Regions from separate parts of the Kitasatospora sp. NPDC059827 genome, predicted to be linked through region 2. Evidence: predicted binding sites of a transcription regulator. Region 2 holds the regulator's gene; each other region holds the start of a gene.
The links. The regulator HrcA, encoded in region 2, represses chaperone genes, less so after heat shock. The targets are predictions, from matches to a motif close to TTNGCACTCNGNNNNNCNGAGTGCNAA.

Region 1: groES (co-chaperone GroES) is a predicted target of HrcA. The motif match lies at 2,581-2,607, and genes of this name have one in related genera.
Region 3: ACFV8H_RS08340 (FmdB family zinc ribbon protein) is a predicted target of HrcA. The motif match lies at 3,826-3,852, and genes of this name have one in related genera.

Annotation. Positions count from the first base shown of each region.
Region 1 covers NZ_JBHWIV010000008.1:120,154-127,739, reverse strand. The annotation lists gene ACFV8H_RS07720 (polysaccharide deacetylase family protein) at 1-689, shown strand, start outside; gene ACFV8H_RS07715 (methyltransferase domain-containing protein) at 694-1,863, opposite strand; gene ACFV8H_RS07710 (hypothetical protein) at 1,878-2,168, opposite strand; gene ACFV8H_RS07705 (hypothetical protein) at 2,165-2,500, opposite strand; gene groES (co-chaperone GroES) at 2,749-3,054, shown strand; gene groL (chaperonin GroEL) at 3,167-4,795, shown strand; gene ACFV8H_RS07690 (LysR family transcriptional regulator) at 4,937-5,935, shown strand; gene ACFV8H_RS07685 (WhiB family transcriptional regulator) at 6,024-6,350, opposite strand; gene ACFV8H_RS07680 (response regulator transcription factor) at 6,913-7,524, shown strand.
Region 2 covers NZ_JBHWIV010000030.1:63,274-70,859, reverse strand. The annotation lists gene ACFV8H_RS20580 (DUF3097 domain-containing protein) at 1-780, opposite strand, end outside; gene ACFV8H_RS20575 (hypothetical protein) at 805-1,389, opposite strand; gene htpX (zinc metalloprotease HtpX) at 1,433-2,353, opposite strand; gene hrcA (heat-inducible transcriptional repressor HrcA) at 2,621-3,655, shown strand; gene dnaJ (molecular chaperone DnaJ) at 3,734-4,873, shown strand; gene ACFV8H_RS20555 (16S rRNA (uracil(1498)-N(3))-methyltransferase) at 4,952-5,701, shown strand; gene ACFV8H_RS20550 (S41 family peptidase) at 5,784-7,586, shown strand, end outside.
Region 3 covers NZ_JBHWIV010000009.1:71,376-78,961, reverse strand. The annotation lists gene ACFV8H_RS08355 (penicillin acylase family protein) at 1-157, opposite strand, end outside; gene ACFV8H_RS08350 (potassium/proton antiporter) at 515-1,999, shown strand; gene ACFV8H_RS08345 (MFS transporter) at 2,361-3,737, shown strand; gene ACFV8H_RS08340 (FmdB family zinc ribbon protein) at 3,864-4,196, shown strand; gene mscL (large conductance mechanosensitive channel protein MscL) at 4,768-5,184, shown strand; gene ACFV8H_RS08330 (hypothetical protein) at 5,193-5,504, opposite strand; gene ACFV8H_RS08325 (sigma-70 family RNA polymerase sigma factor) at 5,641-6,627, opposite strand; gene ACFV8H_RS08320 (phosphatase PAP2 family protein) at 7,053-7,586, shown strand, end outside.

The sequences.
Region 1 (7,586 bases), on a different contig from region 2:
CGAAGTGGAACCTCAAGCCGCTCGCCCCGGCCCCCGCGCCGCCCGCCGACAAGCCCGTCAAGCTCGAACGCACCGGCACCGTACCGGTGTTCAGCGACGTGAAGACCACCGACAAGGTCGTCTTCATCACCATCGACGACGGCGCCGAGAAGGACCCGAAGTTCGTCGAGATGCTGACCGACCTCAAGGTGCCGATCTCGATGTTCCTGACCAAGGACATCGTCAAGAACGACTACGGCTACTTCAAGCCGCTCCAGGCACTGGGCAACCACATCCAGAACCACACCGTCACCCACCCGGTGATGAGCAAGCTGTCGGCCGACAAGCAGAAGTCCGAGATCTGCGAGGACCAGGCCGCGCTCACCCAGCAGTACGGCACCGCCCCGCTGCTGTTCCGCCCGCCGTTCGGCGACGGCGCCAACACCCCGATGCTCAACACCTCGGTGCAGCAGTGCGGCCCGCGCGCGATCGTGCTGTGGCGCGAGTCGATGCAGATCCACGACATGCAGTACCAGGCGGGCGACAAGAAGTTGAAGTCCGGCGACATCATCCTGGCGCACTTCCGCGGCCCCAAGGAGCTCAAGGGCGCCACCATGACCCAGATGTTCGCGGACCTGCTGGCCCGGATCCAGGAGCAGGGCTTCTCGGTGGCCCGGCTGGAGGACTACATCCAGGCGCCGGCCTCGTAGCCGCTCAGACCGGCCGGCCCAGCATCATCAGCGGCCCCTTGTCGGTGCGGCTGAGGATCACCGTGACGGAGTTCGGCCCGGAGGGCTTGAGCTGGCGGCGCAGCTCCTCCGGGGTGATCGCCATCCCGCGCTTCTTGATCACCACCGTGCCGACCGCGCGCTCGCGCAGCAGCGCCTTCAGCTTCTTGACGTTGTACGGGAGCACGTCGGTGAGCTCGAAGGCGTGCGCGTACGGGGTGGCGACCAGGCGGTCCGAGGTCACGTAGGCGATCTTCGGGTCGATCAGCCGGCCGTCGACCTGCCCGGCCACCTCGGCCACCAGGTGCGCCCGGATCACCGCGCCGTCCGGCTCGTACAGGTAGCGCCCGACCGGGCCGGCCGGCGGGTCGGGCAGGTCGCCGCCGGTCAGGCTGTCGCCGTGCGGCAGCAGGGTCGCGCGGTGCGGGCGGACCGCCCCGGTGCCGAACCAGAGCACCGCCTCCTTGACGTCCCCGTGGTCGGAGACCCACTCGGCCTCGGCGTCCGCCGGGACGGCCTCGTGCGGGATGCCCGGAGCGACCTTCAACGCGCCGATCGGGGTCCGCCGCCCGGCCTCGACCGCCCAGGACAGCGGCGGGGCGTACGCCTCCGGGTCGAACACCCGGCCGCGCGAGGTGCGCCGCGCCGGGTCGGTGAACACCGCGTCGTAGCCGGTGACGTCCACCTCGGCGACGTCCGCGCAGCGCACCTCCACCAGCTCCGACAGGCCCAGCGCGGCGGCGTTGGCGGCGGTGGCGGCGCAGGCCGCCGGGTCCCTGTCGACGGCCAGCACCCGGATCCCGGCCCGGGCCAGGGCCAGCACGTCCCCGCCGATGCCGCAGCAGAGGTCCGCCAGGCGCCGTACGCCCAGCTCGGCGAAGCGGCGGGCCCGCCACTCGGCCACGCTGCGCCGGGTGGACTGCTCGACCCCGTTGGGCGTGAAGTACATCAGGTCGGCGTCCGCCCCGAACTTCGCCCGCGCCCGCTGCCGCAGCCGCGCCTGGCCGAACGCCGCCGACACCAGCTCCGCCGGGTGCTCCCGCCGCAGCCGGGTGGCCAGCGCCAGCTCCTCCTCGGGGGTGAACTCGCGCAGCTCGGCGAGCAGGGCCTGACCCTCGGGGGTCAGCAGGGGCTGGAGGTTCTCGGTGTCCACCAGGTCATTCTGACCGGTCAGCCCGTCAGCAGGGCCGCCAGTGCCAGCGCGAACGGCGTCGCCACCGCGACCCAGGGGGTGATCCGGTAACCGAGCCGACGGCTGCCGCGTGCGGTCAGTGCCAGGGCGGCGAGCAGGGCCGCGCCGACGACGACGGCCGAGGCCTTCCACGCGTGGGTGAGGCCGGTCAGGACGAAGCACGCCACCGCTCCGGCGGCGACGGCCACGAACAGGCCGAGGACCACCACGAGGGAGAGCAGCAGGTCTGTTGCCCAGTGGATCCGCGGTTGCGCCGGTGGTCGGGTCACCGCCACAGGATGCCCGAGGAGAGGACGGCGGGCAGCAGGAACGGCGCGAGCGCGGCGGCGCCCGGGAGGAGCGAGTAGCCGGAGCGGCGGCTGCGTGCGGCCACCAGGACGGCCGCCGCCAGGGCGGCCGCAGGACCGGCGACCATCCCGTAGCCGAGGAAGGCCCACGCGCTCCCGTCCCCGTCGTCCCCGGTGCCCGGGCCGCCGCCCGTGCAGGCGACGAGACAGAAGACGACGAACGGGAGCACCGCTCCGAGCAGGGGCAGTGCCAGCAGGGCGAGCGCCGCGTCCTTGAGCCGGGCCGGCCCGACGCGCATCGGGATCGGGGTCATGGCAGGAGTCTGGCCGCCCGGCTGGGCATCGCACATGAGTACGGCTACTCATCCGCGGGTCGAGTCCGCAGGGCGCGTCGTTGGCACTCTGGTTGACTGAGTGCTAACGGCAGCCTATGGTCGTCCTTGGCACTCCCCACTGGGGGAGTGCTAATGCGAAGACGTGTGCCTGACCCCCGCGACGGCAGGTACGCAGGTTCGCCCCTACCCGTTAGAAAACCCCGTAATCTCCGAAGGGGAGCTCGGACGTGACCACCAGCAGCAAGGTTGCCATCAAGCCGCTCGAGGACCGCATTGTGGTCCAGCCGCTCGACGCCGAGACCACCACGGCCTCCGGCCTGGTTATCCCGGACACCGCCAAGGAGAAGCCCCAGGAGGGCGTCGTCCTGGCTGTCGGCCCGGGCCGCTTCGAGGACGGCCAGCGTCTGCCGCTCGACGTCGCCGTGGGTGACATCGTCCTGTACTCGAAGTACGGCGGCACTGAGGTGAAGTACCAGGGCGAGGAGTACCTCGTCCTCTCCGCCCGCGACGTTCTCGCCATCATCGAGAAGTAAGTCGTTCCGACCCGCCCCGGATCCGTGTCCCTAGTGACAGGGGCCCGGGGCGTGGTTGTTGGTTCACGTAGTTCGGCGGCCGGCCGGCCGCAGCCCCGAGGGAATAGGGAACATGGCGAAGATCCTGCAGTTCGACGAGGACGCCCGCCGCTCGCTGGAGCGCGGTGTCAACAAGCTGGCCGACACCGTCAAGGTGACCATCGGCCCCAAGGGCCGCAACGTCGTCATCGACAAGAAGTTCGGCGCCCCGACCATCACCAACGACGGTGTCACCATCGCCCGTGAGGTCGAGCTGGACGACCCGTACGAGAACCTTGGCGCGCAGCTCGTCAAGGAGGTCGCCACCAAGACCAACGACGTCGCGGGTGACGGCACCACCACCGCCACCGTGCTGGCCCAGGCCCTGGTCAACGAGGGTCTGCGCAACGTCGCCGCCGGTGCCGGCCCGGCCGCCCTCAAGAAGGGCATCGACAAGGCCGTCGCCGCCGTCTCCGAGCACCTGCTGTCCATCGCCCGCGAGATCGAGGGCAAGGACGACGTCGCCGCCGTCGCGTCCCTCTCCGCGCAGGACACCCAGGTCGGCGAGCTGATCGCCGAGGCGATCGACAAGGTCGGCAAGGACGGTGTCATCACCGTCGAGGAGTCGAACACCTTCGGCGTGGAGCTGGACTTCACCGAGGGCATGCAGTTCGACAAGGGCTACCTGTCGCCGTACTTCGTCACCGACGCCGAGCGCCAGGAAGCGGTCCTCGAGGACCCGTACATCCTGATCAACCAGGGCAAGATCTCCTCCATCCAGGAGCTGCTGCCGCTGCTGGAGAAGATCCTGCAGAGCGGTGCCTCCAAGCCGCTGCTGATCATCGCCGAGGACGTCGACGGCGAGGCGCTGTCGACCCTGGTCGTGAACAAGATCCGCGGCACCTTCAACGCCGTCGCCGTCAAGGCCCCGGGCTTCGGCGACCGCCGCAAGGCGATCCTCGGCGACCTGGCCGTCCTCACCGGCGGCACGGTCATCTCCGAGGAGGTCGGCCTCAAGCTCGACCAGGCCGGTCTGGACCTGCTGGGCACCGCCCGCCGCGTGACCATCACCAAGGACGAGACCACCGTCGTCGACGGTGCCGGTGACTCCGAGGCCGTGGCCGGCCGCGTCGCCCAGATCAAGGGCGAGATCGCCGCGACCGACTCCGACTGGGACCGCGAGAAGCTGCAGGAGCGCCTGGCCAAGCTGGCCGGCGGCGTCTGCGTCATCAAGGTCGGCGCCGCCACCGAGGTGGAGCTCAAGGAGCGCAAGCACCGCCTGGAGGACGCCATCTCGGCGACCCGCGCCGCGGTCGAGGAGGGCATCGTCGCCGGCGGTGGCGCCTCGCTGGTGCACGCCGCCAAGGTGCTGAACGACGGCCTGGGCCTGTCGGGTGACGAGGCCACCGGTGTCGCCGTGGTCCGCAAGGCGCTGCACGAGCCGCTGCGCTGGATCGCCCAGAACGCCGGCCTCGAGGGCTACGTCATCACCCACAAGGTCGCCGAGCTGGAGGCCGGTCACGGCTTCAACGCGGCCACCGGCGAGTACGGCGACCTGCTGAAGGCCGGCGTCATCGACCCGGTCAAGGTCACCCGCTCCGCGCTGGAGAACGCCGCCTCGATCGCCTCCCTGCTCCTCACCACCGAGACCCTCGTGGTGGAGAAGAAGGAGGAGGAGGCCGACGCCGGTCACTCGCACGGCGGTCACGGCCACTCGCACTGAGGCACCGACGCCTGACCGGAGGCCCGGTCCACTCCCTCGGGGAGTCGGACCGGGCCTCCGGCCGTTGTTCGGTCGGTGCGTTTGAGGTTTCAACTATCAGTAGAATTTTGCAGAATGCAAAGATTGCCTTATAACTGAGGCATGATCGAGGCCCGCCACCTGCGCGTCCTGCGTGCCGTCGCCCGCACCGGCTCCTTCTCCGCCGCCGCCCGCGAGCTGGGGTGCACCCAGCCCGCCATCAGCCAGCAGATGAAGGCCCTGGAGAAGTCGGTGGACACCCCGCTGGTGGTCCGCTCGGGCCGCGGGATGCAGCTCAGCGAGGCCGGGCGGGTCCTGCTCAAGCATGCCACCGGGATCCTGGCCGGGCTCTCCGCTGCCGAGGAGGAGGTGGCCGCGATCGCCGGGTTGCGGGCCGGCCGGGTGCGGCTGGTCTCCTTCCCGACCGCGAGTTCCACCCTGGTGCCGCCCGCGGTCGCCCGCCTGCGGGACAGCCATCCGGGGGTGCGCGTGTCGCTGGTCGAGGCCGAGCCGCCGGAGTCGCTGGCGATGCTGCGCGGCGGCGAGTGCGAGATCGCGCTGGCCTTCCGCTACCCGCAGTCCGACGGTGCGGCCGCGGCGCCCGCCCCCGCGCACGGCACGCCGCGCGAGGCCCGGGCCGAGGCGAACCTGGAGGCCCAGCAGCTGTCGGCCGGCACCGACTGGTCCGACCTGGTGGTCACCCCGCTGCTGGACGACCCGCTGGTGGGCCTGCTGCCGGCCGCCCACCCGCTGGCCGGGCGGGGCGGTCCGGTGGAGCTGGCGGAGCTGGCGGGGGAGCAGTGGATCGCCGGCTGCCCGCAGTGCCGGGGGCACCTGGTGGAGCTGTGCGCGGGGGCGGGTTTCGAGCCCCGGATCGACTTCGCGACCGACGACTACCCGGCGGTGGTCGGCCTGGTGGCGGCCGGGCTCGGGGTGGCGGTGCTGCCCCGGCTGGCCCTCCAGTCGGTGCGTCCTGACGGCGTGTCGACGGTTCCGGTGCGGACGGCCTCGGGGGTGCCGGCGGTGCGCCAGGTGGTGGCGCTCACCCTGCCGGACCTGGCCGAGGTGCCGGCCGTCGCGCTGATGCGGGAGCGGCTGGCGGGTGCGGCCGCCGATCGCTGACGATCGGTGACCGGGCTCCCGGGAGGGGGCGGAGCGACCTGATGCGCCGCGAAGGAACGTTTCTTCACGGCGCGCCGCGGACGCGGGTCTAACGGTGCGCGACCGCCGGCGGGGTCAACGGGACCTCCACCAGGCGGTGCCGCGAGCGGCCCAGCATCTCCTCGCGCTCGTCCTCGGTCATCCCGCCCCAGACCCCGTAAGGCTCGCGGACCGCCAGGGCGTGCGCCGCGCACTCGGCGATCACCGGGCAGCGCATGCAGACCTCCTTGGCGCTGGTCTCGCGCGAACTGCGGGCCGCTCCGCGCTCACCCTCCGGGTGGAAGAAGAGCGAGCTGTCCACGCCGCGGCAGGCCGCCGAGAGCTGCCAGTCCCAGAGGTCCGCGTTGGGACCGGGGAGGCGGGAGAAATCTGCCATGGCTCATTCCCTTCAGAGGCGGTCGGCGGCGGCCGGGCGTTTCGGCGGGCTGCTGCCGAACGGTGCCCGGCGGGGCGTCCCGCGCTGGTGTGGACACCTGGAAATATGACTTAAGGCAACTCCATGGACAAGTCACCCACACACTGGCACAACAGTCAATGACCATACGAAAGCTATAAAAACGGGCAAAGTGGGCAAGGGGTTCGGCGGGCGCGAGGTGTGGCAATCGGGTGGTCGACGGGCGCGCGACGACCCGTACCGGCGTGCGGGTCGTGCGCCCACCGCGCGCGAGCTGCGTAAAAGTGCGGCGTGTGCACCGCGATGCGGCTGATCGGTAATGGGTTGGCCACGTACAGTGGTGGAGATGGCCCGAAGGCCGTAACTCATTCGAGTGACGGTCGTTGGTAGTGCGGAGGCGGTTAGCGGGCGCCGGACGTCGGGAACGATCGCGGGCAAGTCGGGGCGATCAGGACGAAGTCCGTCGCCGATCGGCCGTGTCGGAGAGGTTCGTACCAGCCAGGAGGCTCAACGTGACGCGGATCAGCTGCGGAGGACGACGGTCATGACTTCCGTTCTCGTTTGCGACGATTCCCCGCTCGCCCGCGAGGCGCTTCGCCGCGCCGTCGCGACCGTACCCGGTGTGGACCGGGTCACCACCGCGACGAACGGGGAGGAGGTCCTCCGCCGCTGGGTGGCCGACCGCTCCGATCTCGTCCTGATGGACGTCCGGATGCCCGGCCTCGGCGGGGTCGAGACCGTCCGGCGGCTGCTGTCCGCCGATCCGGGCGCGCGGATCATCATGCTCACCGTCGCCGAGGACCTCGACGGGGTCGCGCTCGCGGTGGCCGCAGGTGCCCGCGGGTACCTGCACAAGGACGCCTCGCGCGCCGAGCTGCGGGCCACCGTCACCCAGGCCCTCGCCGACCCGACCTGGCGGCTCGCCCCGCGCCGGCTGCGCAGCCCCGACATGGGCGCGGCACCGACCTTGACGGCGCGTGAGATCCAGGTGCTGGAGGGCATGAGCCACGGGCGCAGCAACGCCGAGATCGGGCGCGAGCTGTTCCTCTCCGAGGACACCGTCAAGACCCACGCCCGACGGCTGTTCAAGAAGCTCGGCGCCTCCGACCGTGCGCACGCGGTGGCGCTGGGTTTCCGCTGGGGCCTGGTCCGCTGACCGTCGGCGGCGCCGCCGGCCGCGGCGCGCCGCCCTCGAATTCCGGAACGGACGCCGCACGG
Region 2 (7,586 bases):
GAGTTCGGGCTCCAGGTCCCGGTAGCTGTTCACCTTGGAGAGGATGTGCTTCCAGGCGGCCGGGGTGTCCACGGGCCAGCCGAGGCGGCGGCAGGTGCCCTGCTTCCAGTCCTCGCCGTGGGGGACGGCGGGCCAGGCGGGGATGCCGACGGAGGAGGGCTTCACGGCCTGCCAGATGTCGATGTAGGGGTGGCCGACGACCAGGACCGACTCGCCGGTGACCCGGGCGGCGATGCGGTGCTCCTTCGTTCCCGGGAGCAGGTGGTCGACCAGGACGCCGAGGCGGCGGCCGGGGCCGGGGGCGAAGTCGGCGACGATCGCGGGGAGGTCGTCGATGCCCTGGAGGTACTCGACGACGACGCCCTCGATGCGCAGGTCGTCTCCCCAGACCCGCTCGACCAGTTCGGCGTCGTGCCGGCCCTCGACGTAGATCCGGGACTCGCGGGCGACCCGGGCCCGGGCGCCGGGGACGGCGACGGAGCCGGAGGCGGTGCGGGCGGGGGTGCGGGGCGCGGCGGGGGCGGTCGGGCGCACCAGGGTGACCACCTCGCCCTCCAGCAGGAAGCCGCGCGGCACCAGCGGGAAGACCCGGTGCTTGCCGAAGCGGTCCTCCAGGGTGACGGTGAACCCCTCCGCGGTCCTCTCGCAGCGCACCACCGCCCCGCAGTAGCCGGTGGCCGCCTCCTCGACCACCAGGTCCCGCTCGGCCGGCACCTCGGGTGCGGGCTGCTGCTTCTTCCACGGCGGGGTGAGGTCCGGTCCGTACTGGTGGCTGCGCATGGGGGAGATTTTACGGACGGGGCGTCAGAGGGCCGGCGCGCCCCAGACCGGGAACCAGCGGCTGAGGTCCTTCTCCAGCCGCAGGTCGTTCCCCAGCATCGCGTTGACCTGGAGCTCCAGCGGGCTGTTGCGCCGCTCGCCGCCGCCGGGCATCGGGGCGAAGGGGTAGAAGGTGCCGCGCTTGTAGAGGTAGACCAGGGCCAGCGACTGGCCCTGGGGGTTGCGGAAGGCGACCAGGGAGCAGAGCAGCTGCGGGCCGAAGCCGTTCGCCTCCAGCTCGCTGTTGACCGCGTGCAGGTCGTTGACCAGTTCCGGGAGTTCCTCGGGGGCGTGCCGGGTGAGCAGCCAGGAGTAGCCGTAGCCGTCCTTGGAGGCCTCCACCGGGACGCCGCCGCGTTCGGTGTCGGCGTCGAGCAGGGCCCGGACCTGCTGCTCCACCTGGACGAAGGCGGCGCCCTCGACGGCCGCGAAGCAGACCGAGCCGAGCCCGGTGGGGAGGAACCCGGCCCCGGCCTCCAGGGTGAGCGCGGCGGACGGCACGCCGAACAGCTGGTCGAGGTCGGGCTTGACGGGCTTGGTGCGGCCGAACAGGGCGTCCAGGAATCCCACGGCGGTCCTTCCGGGAGTCGGGCGGGGCCGGAGCCCAGGGGGGTCAGCGGCCGAGCTGCTCGGAGATCTCGGCCAGCTGGGCCAGCCGCTTCTCCAGCGTCGGGTGGGTGGAGAGCAGCTGGGAGGCGGTCTCCTTGGCGCTCAGCGCGGGGGCGAAGTAGAAGGCGTTGTAGGGCTGGGCCCGGCGCAGGTCCTCGGTGGGGATGGCGGCGATCTGCCCGGTGACCTTGGTGAGCGCCGAGGCGAGGGCGCTGGGCCGGCCGGTGAGCTGGGCGGCGGCCCGGTCGGCGGCCAGTTCGCGGTAGCGGGACAGCAGCCGGGTGAGCAGGAAGCTGATCGCGTAGACCGCGATCGACACCAGCGGGATGATCAGCGCCGCGATGGCCGCGTTCTGGTCGTTGCTGTTGCGGTTGCCGCCCATGAACCCGCCGTACACGGCGACCCGGGTCATCGCCCCGGCGAGCACGCCGAGGAAGCCGGCGATGGTCATCACCGCGACGTCCCGGTGGGCGACGTGCGACAGCTCGTGCGCCAGGACGCCCTCCAGCTCCTCGGGTTCCAGTCGGCGCAGCAGGCCGGTGGTGACGCACACCACGGCGTTCTGCGGGTTGCGGCCGGTGGCGAAGGCGTTCGGCATGTCGTTGTCGGCGACCGCCACGCGGGGCTTGGGCATGTCGGCCAGGGCGCAGAGCCGGTCGATGGTGCCGTGCAGCTGGGGGTACTGCTCCTCGGTCACCCGGTGGGCGCCCATGGCCCGCTCGGTGATCTTGTCGCTGAACCAGAACTGGGCCACGAACAGCCCGCCGGAGATCAGCACGATCAGCGGCCAGGCCCCGCGCAGCAGCGCGATCAGCAGGCCCGTGAAACCGACGTACAACAGCCCGATCACGAACATCGTCCCGACCATGCGGCTGGTCAGGCCGCGGTCGGGCGCGAAACGGGTGTGCTGGCCCGAGCTCGACATCGCTTGCTCCTCCGTTCGCCGTCGCTTTCGATGCTGCCACCCGGACGGCCCCGGGGCACCACCCGCGCACGCGGAGTGTCGCGGTGGCCGTCCGGAACTGCGGGCAGGATCACCCCGGCCGGGCCGTTCCTGCGGTACGACCCGGGCCGTACACTGGCAGGTACGGTTTTGGCACTCGTGCGTGCAGAGTGCCAGGGTCGGGGTCCTCCCCGGAGCGGCTCGCAGCATCACAGACGGACAACGTGCGAAGACGGAGGTGCGTGCCCCATGGCCGGTGAGGTCCGCCAGCTGGACGACCGCAAGCTCGCCGTGCTGCGCGCGATCGTCCAGGACTACGTGGGCACCGAGGAGCCGGTCGGCTCCAAGGCCCTGGTGGAGCGGCACAACCTCGGGGTGTCCCCGGCCACGGTGCGCAACGACATGGCGGCGCTGGAGGAGGAGGGGTACATCCACCAGCCGCACACCAGCGCCGGGCGGATCCCCACCGACAAGGGCTACCGGCTGTTCGTCGACAAGCTCGCCGAGATCAAGCCGATGAGCTCCCCGGAGCGCCGGGCGATCCGGCACTTCCTGGACGGCGCCGTCGACCTGGACGACGTGGTCACCCGGACGGTGCGGCTGCTCGCCCAGTTGACCCGCCAGGTCGCCGTGGTGCAGTACCCCTCGCTGACCCGCTCCACCGTCCGGCACATCGAGCTGGTGGCGCTGGCCCCGGCCAAGGTGATGCTGGTGCTGATCACCAACACCGGCCGGGTCGAGCAGCGGATGGTCGATTGCCCGGGCACGGTCGGCGAGACGGTCCTGGCGGACCTGCGCTCGCGGATCAACACCCGGGCGGCCGGCCAGCGGCTGCCGGACGTCCCGGGGCTCCTGGAGGAGCTCCCGGCGGCCTTCGAGCCGGCCGACCGGCCGACCGTCAGTACGGTCCTGGCGACGCTGTTTGAGGCGCTCGCCGAGCAGAACGAGGAGCGGATCATGCTGGCCGGCACGGCCAACCTGACCCGCTTCGGGCACGACTTCCCGCTCACCATCCAGCCGGTGCTGGAGGCCCTGGAGGAGCAGGTCGTCCTGCTCCGCCTCCTGGGTGAGACCACGGACGCCGCGATGACGGTCCGGATCGGGCGGGAGAACGCGTACGAAGGGCTGAATTCCACCTCGGTCGTTTCGGTCGGCTACGGTTCGGGCGACGAGAGTGTGGCCAAGCTGGGTGTGATCGGTCCGACCCGGATGGACTATCCGGGCACAATGGGGGCGGTGCGGGCGGTGGCACGGTACGTGGGCCAGATCCTGGCCGAGTCGTAGCACACGGCCGACCGTTGGAAATCCGACGGCCGGCGTCCAGTCGCAGCACTACTACAGGCGGAACAAGCGGAGCATTTGGTGGCCACGGACTACTACGCGGTACTCGGCGTCCGACGGGATGCGGGGCAGGACGAGATCAAGAAGGCGTTCCGGCGCCTGGCACGCGAACTGCACCCGGACGTCAACCCGGACCCGAAGACGCAGGAGCGGTTCAAGGAGATCAACGCCGCCTACGAGGTGCTCTCCGACCCGCAGAAGCGCCAGGTCTACGACCTGGGCGGTGACCCGCTGTCGCCGGGCGGCGGTGGCGCGGGCGGCTTCGGCGCCGGCGCGGCGGGCTTCGGCTTCTCCGACATCATGGACGCCTTCTTCGGCGCCGCGGCAGGCCAGCGCGGCCCGCGCTCGCGCACCCGCCGCGGCCAGGACGCCATGATCCGGCTGGAGATCACCCTGGAGGAGGCCGCCTTCGGCACCACCAAGGAACTCCAGGTCGACACCGCCGTCACCTGCACCACCTGCAGCGGCGAGGGCGCGGCCCCCGGCACCTCGGCCCAGACCTGCGACATGTGCCGCGGCAAGGGCGAGGTCTCCCAGGTCACCCGCTCCTTCCTGGGCCAGGTCATGACCTCCCGCCCGTGCCCGCAGTGCCAGGGCTTCGGCACCGTGGTGCCGACCCCGTGCCCCGAGTGCGCGGGCGACGGCCGGGTGCGGGCCCGCCGCACCCTGACCGTGAAGATCCCGGCCGGCGTGGACAACGGCACCCGGATCCAGCTGGCCGGCGAGGGCGAGGTCGGCCCCGGCGGCGGCCCGGCCGGCGACCTGTACGTCGAGATCGCCGAGACCACCCACACGGTCTTCCAGCGGCGCGGGGACGACCTGCACTGCACCGTCACCATCCCGATGACGGCGGCCTCGCTCGGCACCCAGGTGCCGCTGCAGACCCTGGACGGGCTGGAGGAGGTCGACATCCGGCCCGGCACCCAGTCCGGCCAGTCGATCCCGCTGCACGGCCGGGGCATCACCCACCTGCGCGGGGGCGGCCGGGGCGACCTGATAGTGCACGTCGAGGTGCAGACGCCCACCAAGCTCGACCCCGAGCAGGAGGAGCTGCTGCGCCGGCTCGCCGTGCTGCGCGGCGAGGAGCGGCCGTCCGGCCAGTTCGCGCCGGGCCAGCAGGGCCTGTTCTCACGCTTGAAGGACGCCTTCAACGGCCGGTAGTCGTCCGCCCAGGGGTGCCGGGGGAGGATCCCCGGCACCCCTTCGGTGTTCCCGTTCCATCCCAGGAGGTTCCCCGCCATGACCGCGCCCGTCTTCGTCGTCGAGACCGAGCGGATCGCCGCCGCCGCGCCCGGGGCCGTGCTGCGGCTCGACGGGCCCGAGGGGCGCCACGCGGCGGCGGTGAAGCGGCTGGCGGCCGGCGAGGCGGTCACCCTGGCGGACGGGCTGGGGCTGGGCGTGGACGGCACCGTCGCCGCGGTGCTCGGCAAGGACGCGATCGAGGTCACGGTGGAGGCCGTGCGGCGGGAGCCGGAGCCGGCGCCGCGGATCGTGGTCGTCCAGGCGCTGCCCAAGGGCGACCGCGGCGAGCTGGCCGTGGAGACCATGACCGAGGTCGGCGTGGACGTGGTGGTCCCCTGGGCCGCCTCGCGCTGCATCACCCAGTGGAAGGGCGAGCGCGGCGCCAAGGCGCTCGCCAAGTGGCGGGCCACCGCCCGGGAGGCGGGCAAGCAGTCCCGCCGGCTGCGCTTCCCCGAGGTGCGCGAGCCGATGACCACCCGGCAGCTGGCGCCGCTGCTGGCCGGCGCCGCGCTCGCCGCGGTGCTGCACGAGGAGGGCGCCGAGCCGCTGGCGCACGCCGCGCTGCCGGCCGGCGGGGACATCGTGCTGGTGGTCGGCCCGGAGGGCGGGGTCTCCCCGGAGGAGCTGGCCGCCTTCGCCGAGGCCGGCGCGAAGCCGTACCGGCTGGGCCCCTCGGTGCTGCGCACCTCGACCGCCGGAGTGGCCGCCGGGGCGCTGCTGCTGGGGCGCACCGGCCGCTGGGCCTGACCCCACCGGCAACTCCCGTGCGCCCGCCGGGAGTCTGCGGAAAACGGAGCGGCTCGTACCCGCACCTGCCTACGCTGGCGGCGTGACGGACTCCCTGAGCACCTCCGCGGGCGCCTATCTGCGCCACCCCCATCTGCACGGTGACCTGGTCGCCTTCGTCGCCGAGGACGACCTGTGGCTCGCCCCGCTGGAGGGCGGCCGGGCCTGGCGGCTGACGGCCGATCACCTGCCGGTGCAGCACCCCAGGTTCTCCCCGGACGGGCGCCACCTCGCCTTCACCTCCACCCGGGACGGCGCCCCCGAGGTGCACGTGGTGCCGGTGGACGGCGGACCGTCCCGGCGGCTGACGTACTGGGGCAACGCCGAGACCCGGGTGCAGGGGTGGACCGCCGACGGGCGCCCGATCGCCACCACCGGCGCGGGCGAGTCCGGGGTGCGCCGCTGCTGGGCGCACGCGGTGCCGCTGGACGGCGGCGAGCCGGTGCGGCTGCCGTACGGGCCGGTCGGCGGGCTCGCCTTCGAGCCGGACGGCGTCGGGGCCCCCGCGGCAGAAGCCGGGGGGAGGGTGCTGCTGGTGACCGTCAACAACCGCGAGCCGGCCTGGTGGAAGCGCTACCGGGGCGGCCGGGCCGGCAAGTTGTGGATCGGGCGGGACCGGTTCGTCCGGATCCACCAGGACCTGGCCGGGCAGCTCGACTCCCCGCTCTGGGTGGCCGGGGACGGCGACGGCCGGATCGCCTTCCTGTCCGACCACGAGGGCGTCGGCGACCTGTGGTCCAGCCGCCCCGACGGCTCCGACCTGCGCCGCCACAGCACCGACCCGGACGGCTTCTACGCCCGCAACGCCAGCACCGACGGCACCCGGGTGGTCTTCCACCGGGCCGGCGACCTGTGGCTGCTGGACGACCTGGAGACCGCCTCCCCGCGCCGGCTGGACGTCCGCCCGGCCGGCTCGCGGGCCCGCCGCCGCCCCCACCCGGTGCACGCCGCGCACTGGCTGGAGTCCGTCGCCCCGGACCGCACCGGCCGGGCCGGCGCCGTGGTGGTGCGCGGCAGCGTGCACTGGCTGACCCACCGCGAGGGCCCGGCCCGGGTGCTGGACGAGACCCCGGGTGTGCGCGCCCGGCTGGCCCGGGTGGTGCCGGGCGAGGACGGCGCCCAGGGCGTGCTCTGGGTGTCCGACGCCGAGGGCGAGGACGCCCTGGAGTACGCCCCCGCCGTGCACGACCCCGAGCGGCGCCGGCTGGCCGCCGGGAGACTGGGCCGGGTCAACTCGCTGGTGGTCTCCCCGGACGGCCGGCGGGCCGCGGTCGGCGTGCACGACGGCCGGGTGCTGGTGGTCGACCTGGCCGACGGCGCCGTGCACGAGCTGGACCGCAGCACCGACGGCGAGGTCGGCGGCCTGGTGTTCAGCCCGGACTCGGCCTGGCTGGCGTGGTCGCGCCCGGTGCACCGGATGGGCCCGTACTCGCTGCGCCAGATCGTGCTGGCCGACCTGGCCACCCGCACCGTCGGCGAGGTCACCTCGCAGCGCTTCCTGGACACCTCGCCCGCCTTCACCGCCGACGGCCGCTACCTGGCCTTCCTCTCGGTGCGCAGCTTCGACCCGGTCTACGACGCCCACGCCTTCGGCCTGTCCTTCCCGAACGGCTGCCGCCCCTACCTGGTGACGCTCGCCGCCGAGACGCCGTCCCCGTTCGGCCCGCAGCGGGCCGGGCGGGCGCCCGTCGGGGAGGAGGACGAGCCCAAGGCCCGCACGGCGGACGGCGAGGAGGCCGCGGACGGGGCGGTGCCGGCCGTGCGGGTGGACCTGGACGGCATCGCCGACCGGATCGTGCCCTTCCCGGTCGAGGGCGGCCGCTTCCACACGCTGCGCGCCGCCAAG
Region 3 (7,586 bases), on a different contig from region 2:
TCAGGCCCGCCACCTTGACCGTGCCGTCCACCTCCGGGAAGGAGGCGCGGACCGCGGTGACCCCGCGGTAGCCGCCGTAGCCGACACCGGCCACCAGCAGCACGACCAGCACGATCACGATCAGACGGGCGCGCCGGAACTTCTTCGAGCGGGGCATCTGGGTCCTTGCGGTCCTGACTTCGGGGCGGGCGGGCGTGTCCAGGGCCTGGGGCCGTGACAGGGCACCACATTAGGCCGAGTCGGACGGCCGGCGTGCACGGGGGACGCTCCCGGCGGGATCGGAGGCGGTCAACGGGCGGCCCGGAAGGGGCTGGTGGGCGCCCCGAGGGCACGCACGGCGGGCGCGACGAGGAAGGAAGTAGGCAATGAAACTAAAGATATGGCAAAATGTTAGACTGAGTAACGATCCGCAACAGGAGCATTGACGACTTCTTAACGGGTCGACGGTCCGGCACCGCCCGGCCCGGCACCACCTGACACCCCGCCCGCCCATGCCTGCCCGAGGTGCCACTGCGTGAACGTCGCCCACCTGAACCAGCTCCTGCTCGAAGCCTCCGTGATCCTGCTCTTCGCAGTGGTCGCCGTCCGGTTCTCGACCCGATCAGGGCTGCCCAGTCTGCTGATCTACCTCGGGATCGGCGTGGCACTGGGCCAGAACGGGATCGGCGTCACCTTCAACAACGCCGAACTGACCCAGGTGCTCGGCTACGCGGCACTCGTGGTGATCCTCGCCGAGGGCGGCCTCAAGACCAGTTGGCGCGAGGTCAGACCGGCCATGCCGGCGGCCACCGTGCTGGCCACCGTCGGCGTCGGCGTCAGCGTCTTCGTCACCGCGGCCGGCGCGCACTGGCTGGTCGGCCTGGACTGGCGCACCTCACTGCTGCTCGGCGCGATCGTCTCCTCCACCGACGCCGCCGCCGTCTTCTCGGTGCTGCGGATGGTCCCGCTGCCGCACCGGCTCACCGGCCTGCTGGAGGCCGAGTCCGGCTTCAACGACGCACCCGTGGTCATCCTGGTCGTCGCCTTCGCCTCGACCGGCGAGCTGGACTCCTGGTACGTGCTGCTCGCCACGATCGCCGCCGAACTGGCGATCGGCGCCGCGGTGGGCCTGGCCGTCGGCAAGCTCGGCGCGTTCGCCGTCAAGCACGTCGCCCTGCCGTCCTCCGGCCTGTACCCGATCGCCGTGGTCGCCCTGACCGTGCTCGCCTACGCCGGCGGCGCGCTGCTGCACGGCTCCGGCTTCCTCGCCGTCTACATCAGCGCGGTGATCCTCGGGAACTCCAAGCTGCCGCACGGCCCGGCCGTCCGCGGCTTCGCCGACGGTCTCGCCTGGATCGGGCAGATCGGGATGTTCGTGCTGCTCGGCCTGCTCGCCTCGCCCGAGACCATGGGCGACGCGGTGGTCCCCGCGCTGGTGGTCGGCGGGGTGCTGGTCTTCCTCGCCCGGCCGCTGTCCGTGGTCCTCACGCTCACCCCGTTCAAGGTGCCCGTCCGCGAACAGGCACTGCTGAGCTGGGCCGGACTGCGCGGGGCGGTGCCCATCGTCCTCGCCACCATCCCGGTGGTCTCCGGAGCCCACAAGGCCGACGACGTGTTCAACATCGTCTTCATCCTGGTCGTGGTCTTCACCCTGCTCCAGGGCCCGACCCTGCCCTGGATGGCCAAGCGGCTGCGGATCGGCGAGGGCGCCATGGGCCAGGACCTCGACATCGAGTCCGCGCCACTGGAGAAGCTGCACGGGCACCTGCTCTCGGTCACGCTGTCGCCGACCTCCCGGATGTCCGGCGTGGAGATCAGCGAGCTGCGGCTGCCCAAGGGGGCAGCGGTCACCCTGGTCGTGCGGGACGGCAGCTCCTTCGTGCCGGACAAGGCGACGATGCTGCGCGGCGGGGACGAGCTGCTGGTGGTCACCACGGACGAGGTCGGCGAGGCGGCCGAGCGGCGGCTGCGGGCCGTGGACAAGGGCGGCAAGCTGGCGGGGTGGCTGAACGGGCGCTGAGGCGCCGCCGGGGCGGCTGGGGGGTGGCCGGGGAGCCGGACGCCTCGGGTTGCTTGGGTGGCTTGGGTGACTCAGGCGGCCTGAGGGGCCTGGGTGGCTCGGATGTTCTGGGTGGCCTGGCGGGATCTACGCGCGTAACTGTATGGTGGTACGACCACGCCGTATGACTACCGTTAGAACACCCCCAGCATCTGCCTGACGCAGAGTTGGCGCGACCGCTCGGCGGCCGCGGTCCGGCCCCGGCCCACCAGGCCCGGCCGGCCCGGTATCTACCCCGGTCGACGCGCGAGAGGACGACTCTCGGCGCCGTCGGGGCCACCCCATGCCCTGCCGCGCTACCAGGCAGCAGGAAGGACCGACCGTGACGGCCCGCCGAACGGTCGAGACCACCGCGGACAGCGCTCCGGACACCGCGGACAGCACCCCGAACAGCGCGACCACCGACGCCGCGACACCGGCCAAGGTCGGGTACGGCGCGCTGCTGCGCACGCCCGGAGCCTGGACCTTCCTGGCCCCCGCCTTCATCGCGCGCATGCCCTACGCGATGCTCAGCATGGGCATCCTGCTCCTGGTCAAGGACACCCACGGCTCCTACGGCACCGCGGGCACCGTCACGGCCATCGCCGCCGTCGCCCAGGCCCTGATCGGCCCGCAGACCGGACGGCTCGCCGACCGGTACGGGCAGGCCGCCGTCCTCGTCCCGACCGTCGTGGTGCACGCGGCCTCGGTCGGCCTGCTGATCGCGCTGGCGCTCGGCCACGCGCCCGCCTGGAGCCTGTTCCTGGCCGCCGTCCCGGCCGGCGCGAGCGTTCCGCAGATCGGCGCGATGGTCCGGGCCCGCTGGATCGCCACCATCGGCGCCGAGGGCGCGTCCGCCTCCGCGTCGGCCAAGGTGAGCACCGCCTTCGCCTTCGAGTCCGTGACGGACGAGTTCACGTTCGTGATCGGCCCGATCCTGGCCGCCAACATCGCCACCTCGGTGAACCCGGCCACCGCCCTGGTCGTCGAGGCCGCGCTGACCTTCGTCGGCGGCCTGGTCTTCGCCGCCCAGCGCCGCACCGCACCCGCCCGGATCACCCCGGAGCCCGGCGTCCGGCGCGCCTCCGCACTGTCCTCCCCCGGCGTCCGGCTGCTGGCCGGGGTGATCCTCGGGGTCGGGGCCGTGTTCGGCGGCATGCAGGTCTCGGTGAACGCCTTCGCCGACTCGGTCGGCCAGCACGACGCGGCCGGCACCGTGTACGGGATCTTCGCCGGCGGCTCGATGGTCGCGGGCGTGCTCTACGGCGTCATCGCCTGGCGGCGGGCCGTCCAGCAGCGGATGGTGGTCAGCTACGCGCTGCTGGTGGCGGGCTGCTCCACGCTGTGGGCGATGCCGAACCTGGTCACGCTCTCGATCGCCGCGCTGGTCTGCGGCCTGGCCATCGCGCCGACCCTGATCAGCGGCTACACCCTCGTCGAGACCCTGGTCGAGGACGGGGCCAAGACCGAGGCCTTCACCTGGCTGACCGGCGCCATCGGCCTGGGCCTGGCGGTCGGCTCGATGGTGGCCGGGCGGCTGATCGACGCCCACGGGCCGTCCGCCGGGTTCCTGGTGCCGCTGGTCGGCGCCGGGCTGGGTGTCATCGCGCTGGTGTCGCTGCGGCACCTGCTGGTGGCCCCGGGCGGGTCGGGCCGCGTGGTGGCCTCCTCGGCCGACCTCGGCGGCGCGGCACAGCTGGTCGGTGCCGCGAAGGGCTGAACGCGCGGTCGTCGGTGACTCGGTACCGGCTCATCTCACACCGGATTCGCTGGACTGATCCAACGGAATACCGCATCATTGACCATCGTTAGCACTCATCAGGCGAGAGTGCCAGGAGGAAGACAAGTGCCCACGTACCAGTACCAGTGCACCGAGTGCGGCAACGGCCTGGAGGCGGTGCAGAAGTTCACCGACGAGGCGCTGACCACGTGCCCCGACTGCCAGGGACGGCTCCGCAAGGTCTTCTCGGCCGTGGGCGTCGTATTCAAGGGCTCGGGCTTCTATCGGACCGACAGCCGTTCGTCCTCCAGCAGCTCGGTGGGCTCAGGATCGTCCTCCGGCTCGTCGACCGGCTCCTCGACGTCGTCGGGCTCCGGCTCGGCCGGCTCGTCGTCCGGTTCTTCGAGCATGTCGAGCTCGTCCAGCTCGTCCAGCAGCCCGGCCCCGGCCGCCGGCTGACCTCGGTCTCACGGGAAGGCCCGTCGGCCCCGCTCCACGCGGGGACGGCGGGCCTTTTCGCGCGTTGCGGCGGGTCTTTCGCGCGCTGGGCGGGCCCCTCCGCGCGCCGCCGTCAACTTCCGGAATCGAAATAACTCGTGCGGGTGTACGAAGTTGTCCACAGGGGCGGGTTTGTCCACAGGCTGTGGGAATCGGCTTCCGGAGCACAGCGAGAACGCGCAAGGTGTGGGACACCGAGCAAGACCCGACCGAGTCCGGAGGTGTCCCGATGACGACCACGACCTTGCCCCTCCCGCTGCCCGCCCCCTCCGTACCGCCCCGGCGGGAGGTGCCGAGCTTCCCGCCGATCCGGCGCGGCTGCGGCGGGTGGCACCGCTGGCGCCGGGCCGTCCGACGGCGGGGCGGGGTGCCCGCACTGGTGCTGCTCGCGGCGGCCGCGGCACTCGCCTCCGGGCCCGCGCGGGCCGGGCTGCCACCGCCCCCGGGCGGCGCCGTGGGCCGTACGGGTTGTCAATCCGGGCCTCCGGAAGATCACCCGTAACCAGGCGACGACTTCGTCGTTCGAGGCGGCATGAAAGGCTTCAAGGAATTCCTGCTGCGTGGAAATGTCGTCGAACTCGCCGTCGCCGTGGTCATCGGCGCGGCCTTCACCAACATCGTCAACGCCTTCGTCAAGGGCGTGATCAATCCGATCGTCGGCGTGTTCGGGACGAAGGACCTGGCGTCCTACAGTTCCTGCCTCAAGGGGCCCTGCGAGGTGAGCGCCACCGGTGAGGTCACGTCCGGGATCCTCATCCTGTGGGGGTCGGTACTCAGCGCCGTCCTGCAGTTCCTGATCACCGCCGCCGTCGTCTACTTCGTGCTGATCGTGCCGATGAACCGGATGGCGGCCAAGCGCAAGAGCGTCGCCGAGGTGGCGGCCGAGGCCGAGGCCAAGGAGGTCCAACTGCTGACCGAGATCCGCGACGCGCTGGTCGTGGCGCGCTAGGAAGTCCCTCAGTCACCGTGGTGCGGCGGGCGCTGGCTCAGGTACCAGTCCAGCCCCCGCCCACCGCCGGCACCCGCCCCGGGGCGATCGCCCCAGCCGGCGTCGGTGTCGTCCCGGGACTGCTGGTCCAGCGGGTCACGGAAGACCAGGCGGGCCTTGGCGGGGGTGGAGGTGGTGGAGGCGGGAGGGGTGGTGGTGGGAGGGGAGGAGGCGGAGGGTGGGAGGGAGGGGGAGGGAGGGGCGGGGGTGGCCCCCCGCGCCCGGTCCCGGCCCTGTTCGCGCCCCGGTTCCTGCGCCTGCCCTTGTTCCTGCTCGCTCATCTCATCCACTCCCCTGCTCGCGGTCCGACCTGTCCTTTCAGCGTAGAAGCCTCGCAAGGCTTCCGACGACATGCGCCGGCCCGGGTGCGGAGCACTCCGCACCCGGGCCCGGGTGGTCGACCTCGGCCGCCGGCCGTCAGGCGGCCTCGAATCCCGCGTGGTCGGCGATCTTCTTGAGCTCGGCCAGGGCGTGCTTCTCGATCTGCCGGATCCGCTCGCGGGTGAGGCCGTGCTGCTTGCCCACCTCGGTGAGGGTGCGCTCGCGGCCGTCCTCCATGCCGTAGCGGGAGCGGATGATCGAGGCGGTGCGGTCGTCCAGCCGCCCGATCAGGCCGTCCAGCTCCTCGCGGCGGAGCATCACCATCACGGCGTCCTCGGGGGACGTCGCCCCGGTGTCCTCCACCAGGTCGCCGAACTGGGTCTCGCCCTCGTCGTCGACCGACATGTTGAGGCTGACCGGGTCCCGCGCCCAGTCCAGCACGTCCTTGATCCGGGCCTCGGTGGTGTCCAGCTCGGCCGCGATCTCGGCCGGCTCCGCCTCACGGCCCAGTTCCTTGGACTTCTCCCGCTGCACCCGGCGGATCCGGCCGAGTTCCTCGACCAGGTGCACGGGCAGCCGGATGGTGCGGGACTGGTCGGCGATCGAGCGGGTGATCGCCTGCCGGATCCACCACGTCGCGTAGGTGGAGAACTTGAAGCCCTTGGCGTAGTCGAACTTCTCGACGGCGCGCACCAGACCGGCGTTGCCCTCCTGGATGAGGTCCAGCAGGGGCAGGCCGCTGCGCGGGTAGCGCCGGGCGACGGCCACCACCAGGCGCAGGTTCGAGCGGATGAAGACGTCCTTGGCGCGCTCGGCGTCGGCGGCTATCGTCTCCAGCTCCTCGCGCGTGATGCCGTCGGGGAGCCGGCCGTCGGGGAGTTCGCTCTCCTCCAGCAGGTGCTGGGCGTACACACCGGCCTCGATCCGCAGCGAGAGCTCGACCTCCTCGGCGGCATCGAGCAGGGGCGTCCTGGCGATCTCGTCGAGGTACATACCGACCAGGTCGCGGTCGGCCTCAAGGTTGGTCGGGCGGGCCGCGCGAGTCCGGTCGGCCCTGTCGCGAACGACGGCACGGGTGGCCATGCTTGCTCCCTTTGCTGGTGTTGCCGAGGTCTGCCTGCCTGCCCCCCTGGAGGGCAAGAAGTGCGGGCCCCCAGGGGCTCACACGTAACGATCCAACGAACAGATTCCGGACAACATTCCCAAGTCGTTCAGATTCTTCCTCGTGATGCAGTATCCTGCCGGTTTTCACCACGGTTCTGGACACTCGGTGACCGCCCGGGCACCTCGGGTGCCCGTTCGCGACCGCTCGTGGAGCGCCTCTTCACCGACCGCACACGCAACCGTCGCCCATGGGTTGAACAGGCGAACGCTTGTGGACGTTCCCGCGCGCCCCCGGCTTCCGCCCGCGCCCGCCCCCCGGCGCACGCAGGTCCTCCGCACAAAAGATGCCGAATCGCTATCACTCCAGCTCCCGATCGGCACAGCGCACTGGGAAGGTGTCAGGCATGCACCTGACCAACAGCACGAGACCCGTCACCGTGCGTCATCGCCGCCTCCTTCGGGACGCGTCGGTCGCGCTGGGCTGCGCCGCGCTGTTCGGCCTCCTGGCGACGCTGGTGACGGGCCGCTGGCACCCCCTGCACGAGTTCGACCAGGACTGGATCGGCGGACTGCACTCCTACGCACGCGATCACCGGATCTGGACCGCCGCGGTGCAGACCCTCTCCGACATCGGCGGCCCGGTCACGATGCGTATCCTGCTGGGCTGTGCGGCCGCCTGGCTCCTGCTGATCGGTGCCCGGGTGCTGGCCGGCTGGGTGGCCGCCCAGGCGCTGGTGGGCTGGGCGGCCCAGTGGGCGCTCAAGCTGGCCGTCGGCCGGCAGCGGCCCGCCTTCTCCGACCCGGTGTCGCACGCGGGCGGCCCGGCCTTCCCCTCCGGGCACGCCATGGCCTCGGCGATCACCTGTGCCGTCCTGGTCGGCCTGGTCTGGTACCGGGTCGGCCGACGCGGCCGGACCGCCGCCTGCGCGGTGGCCGCG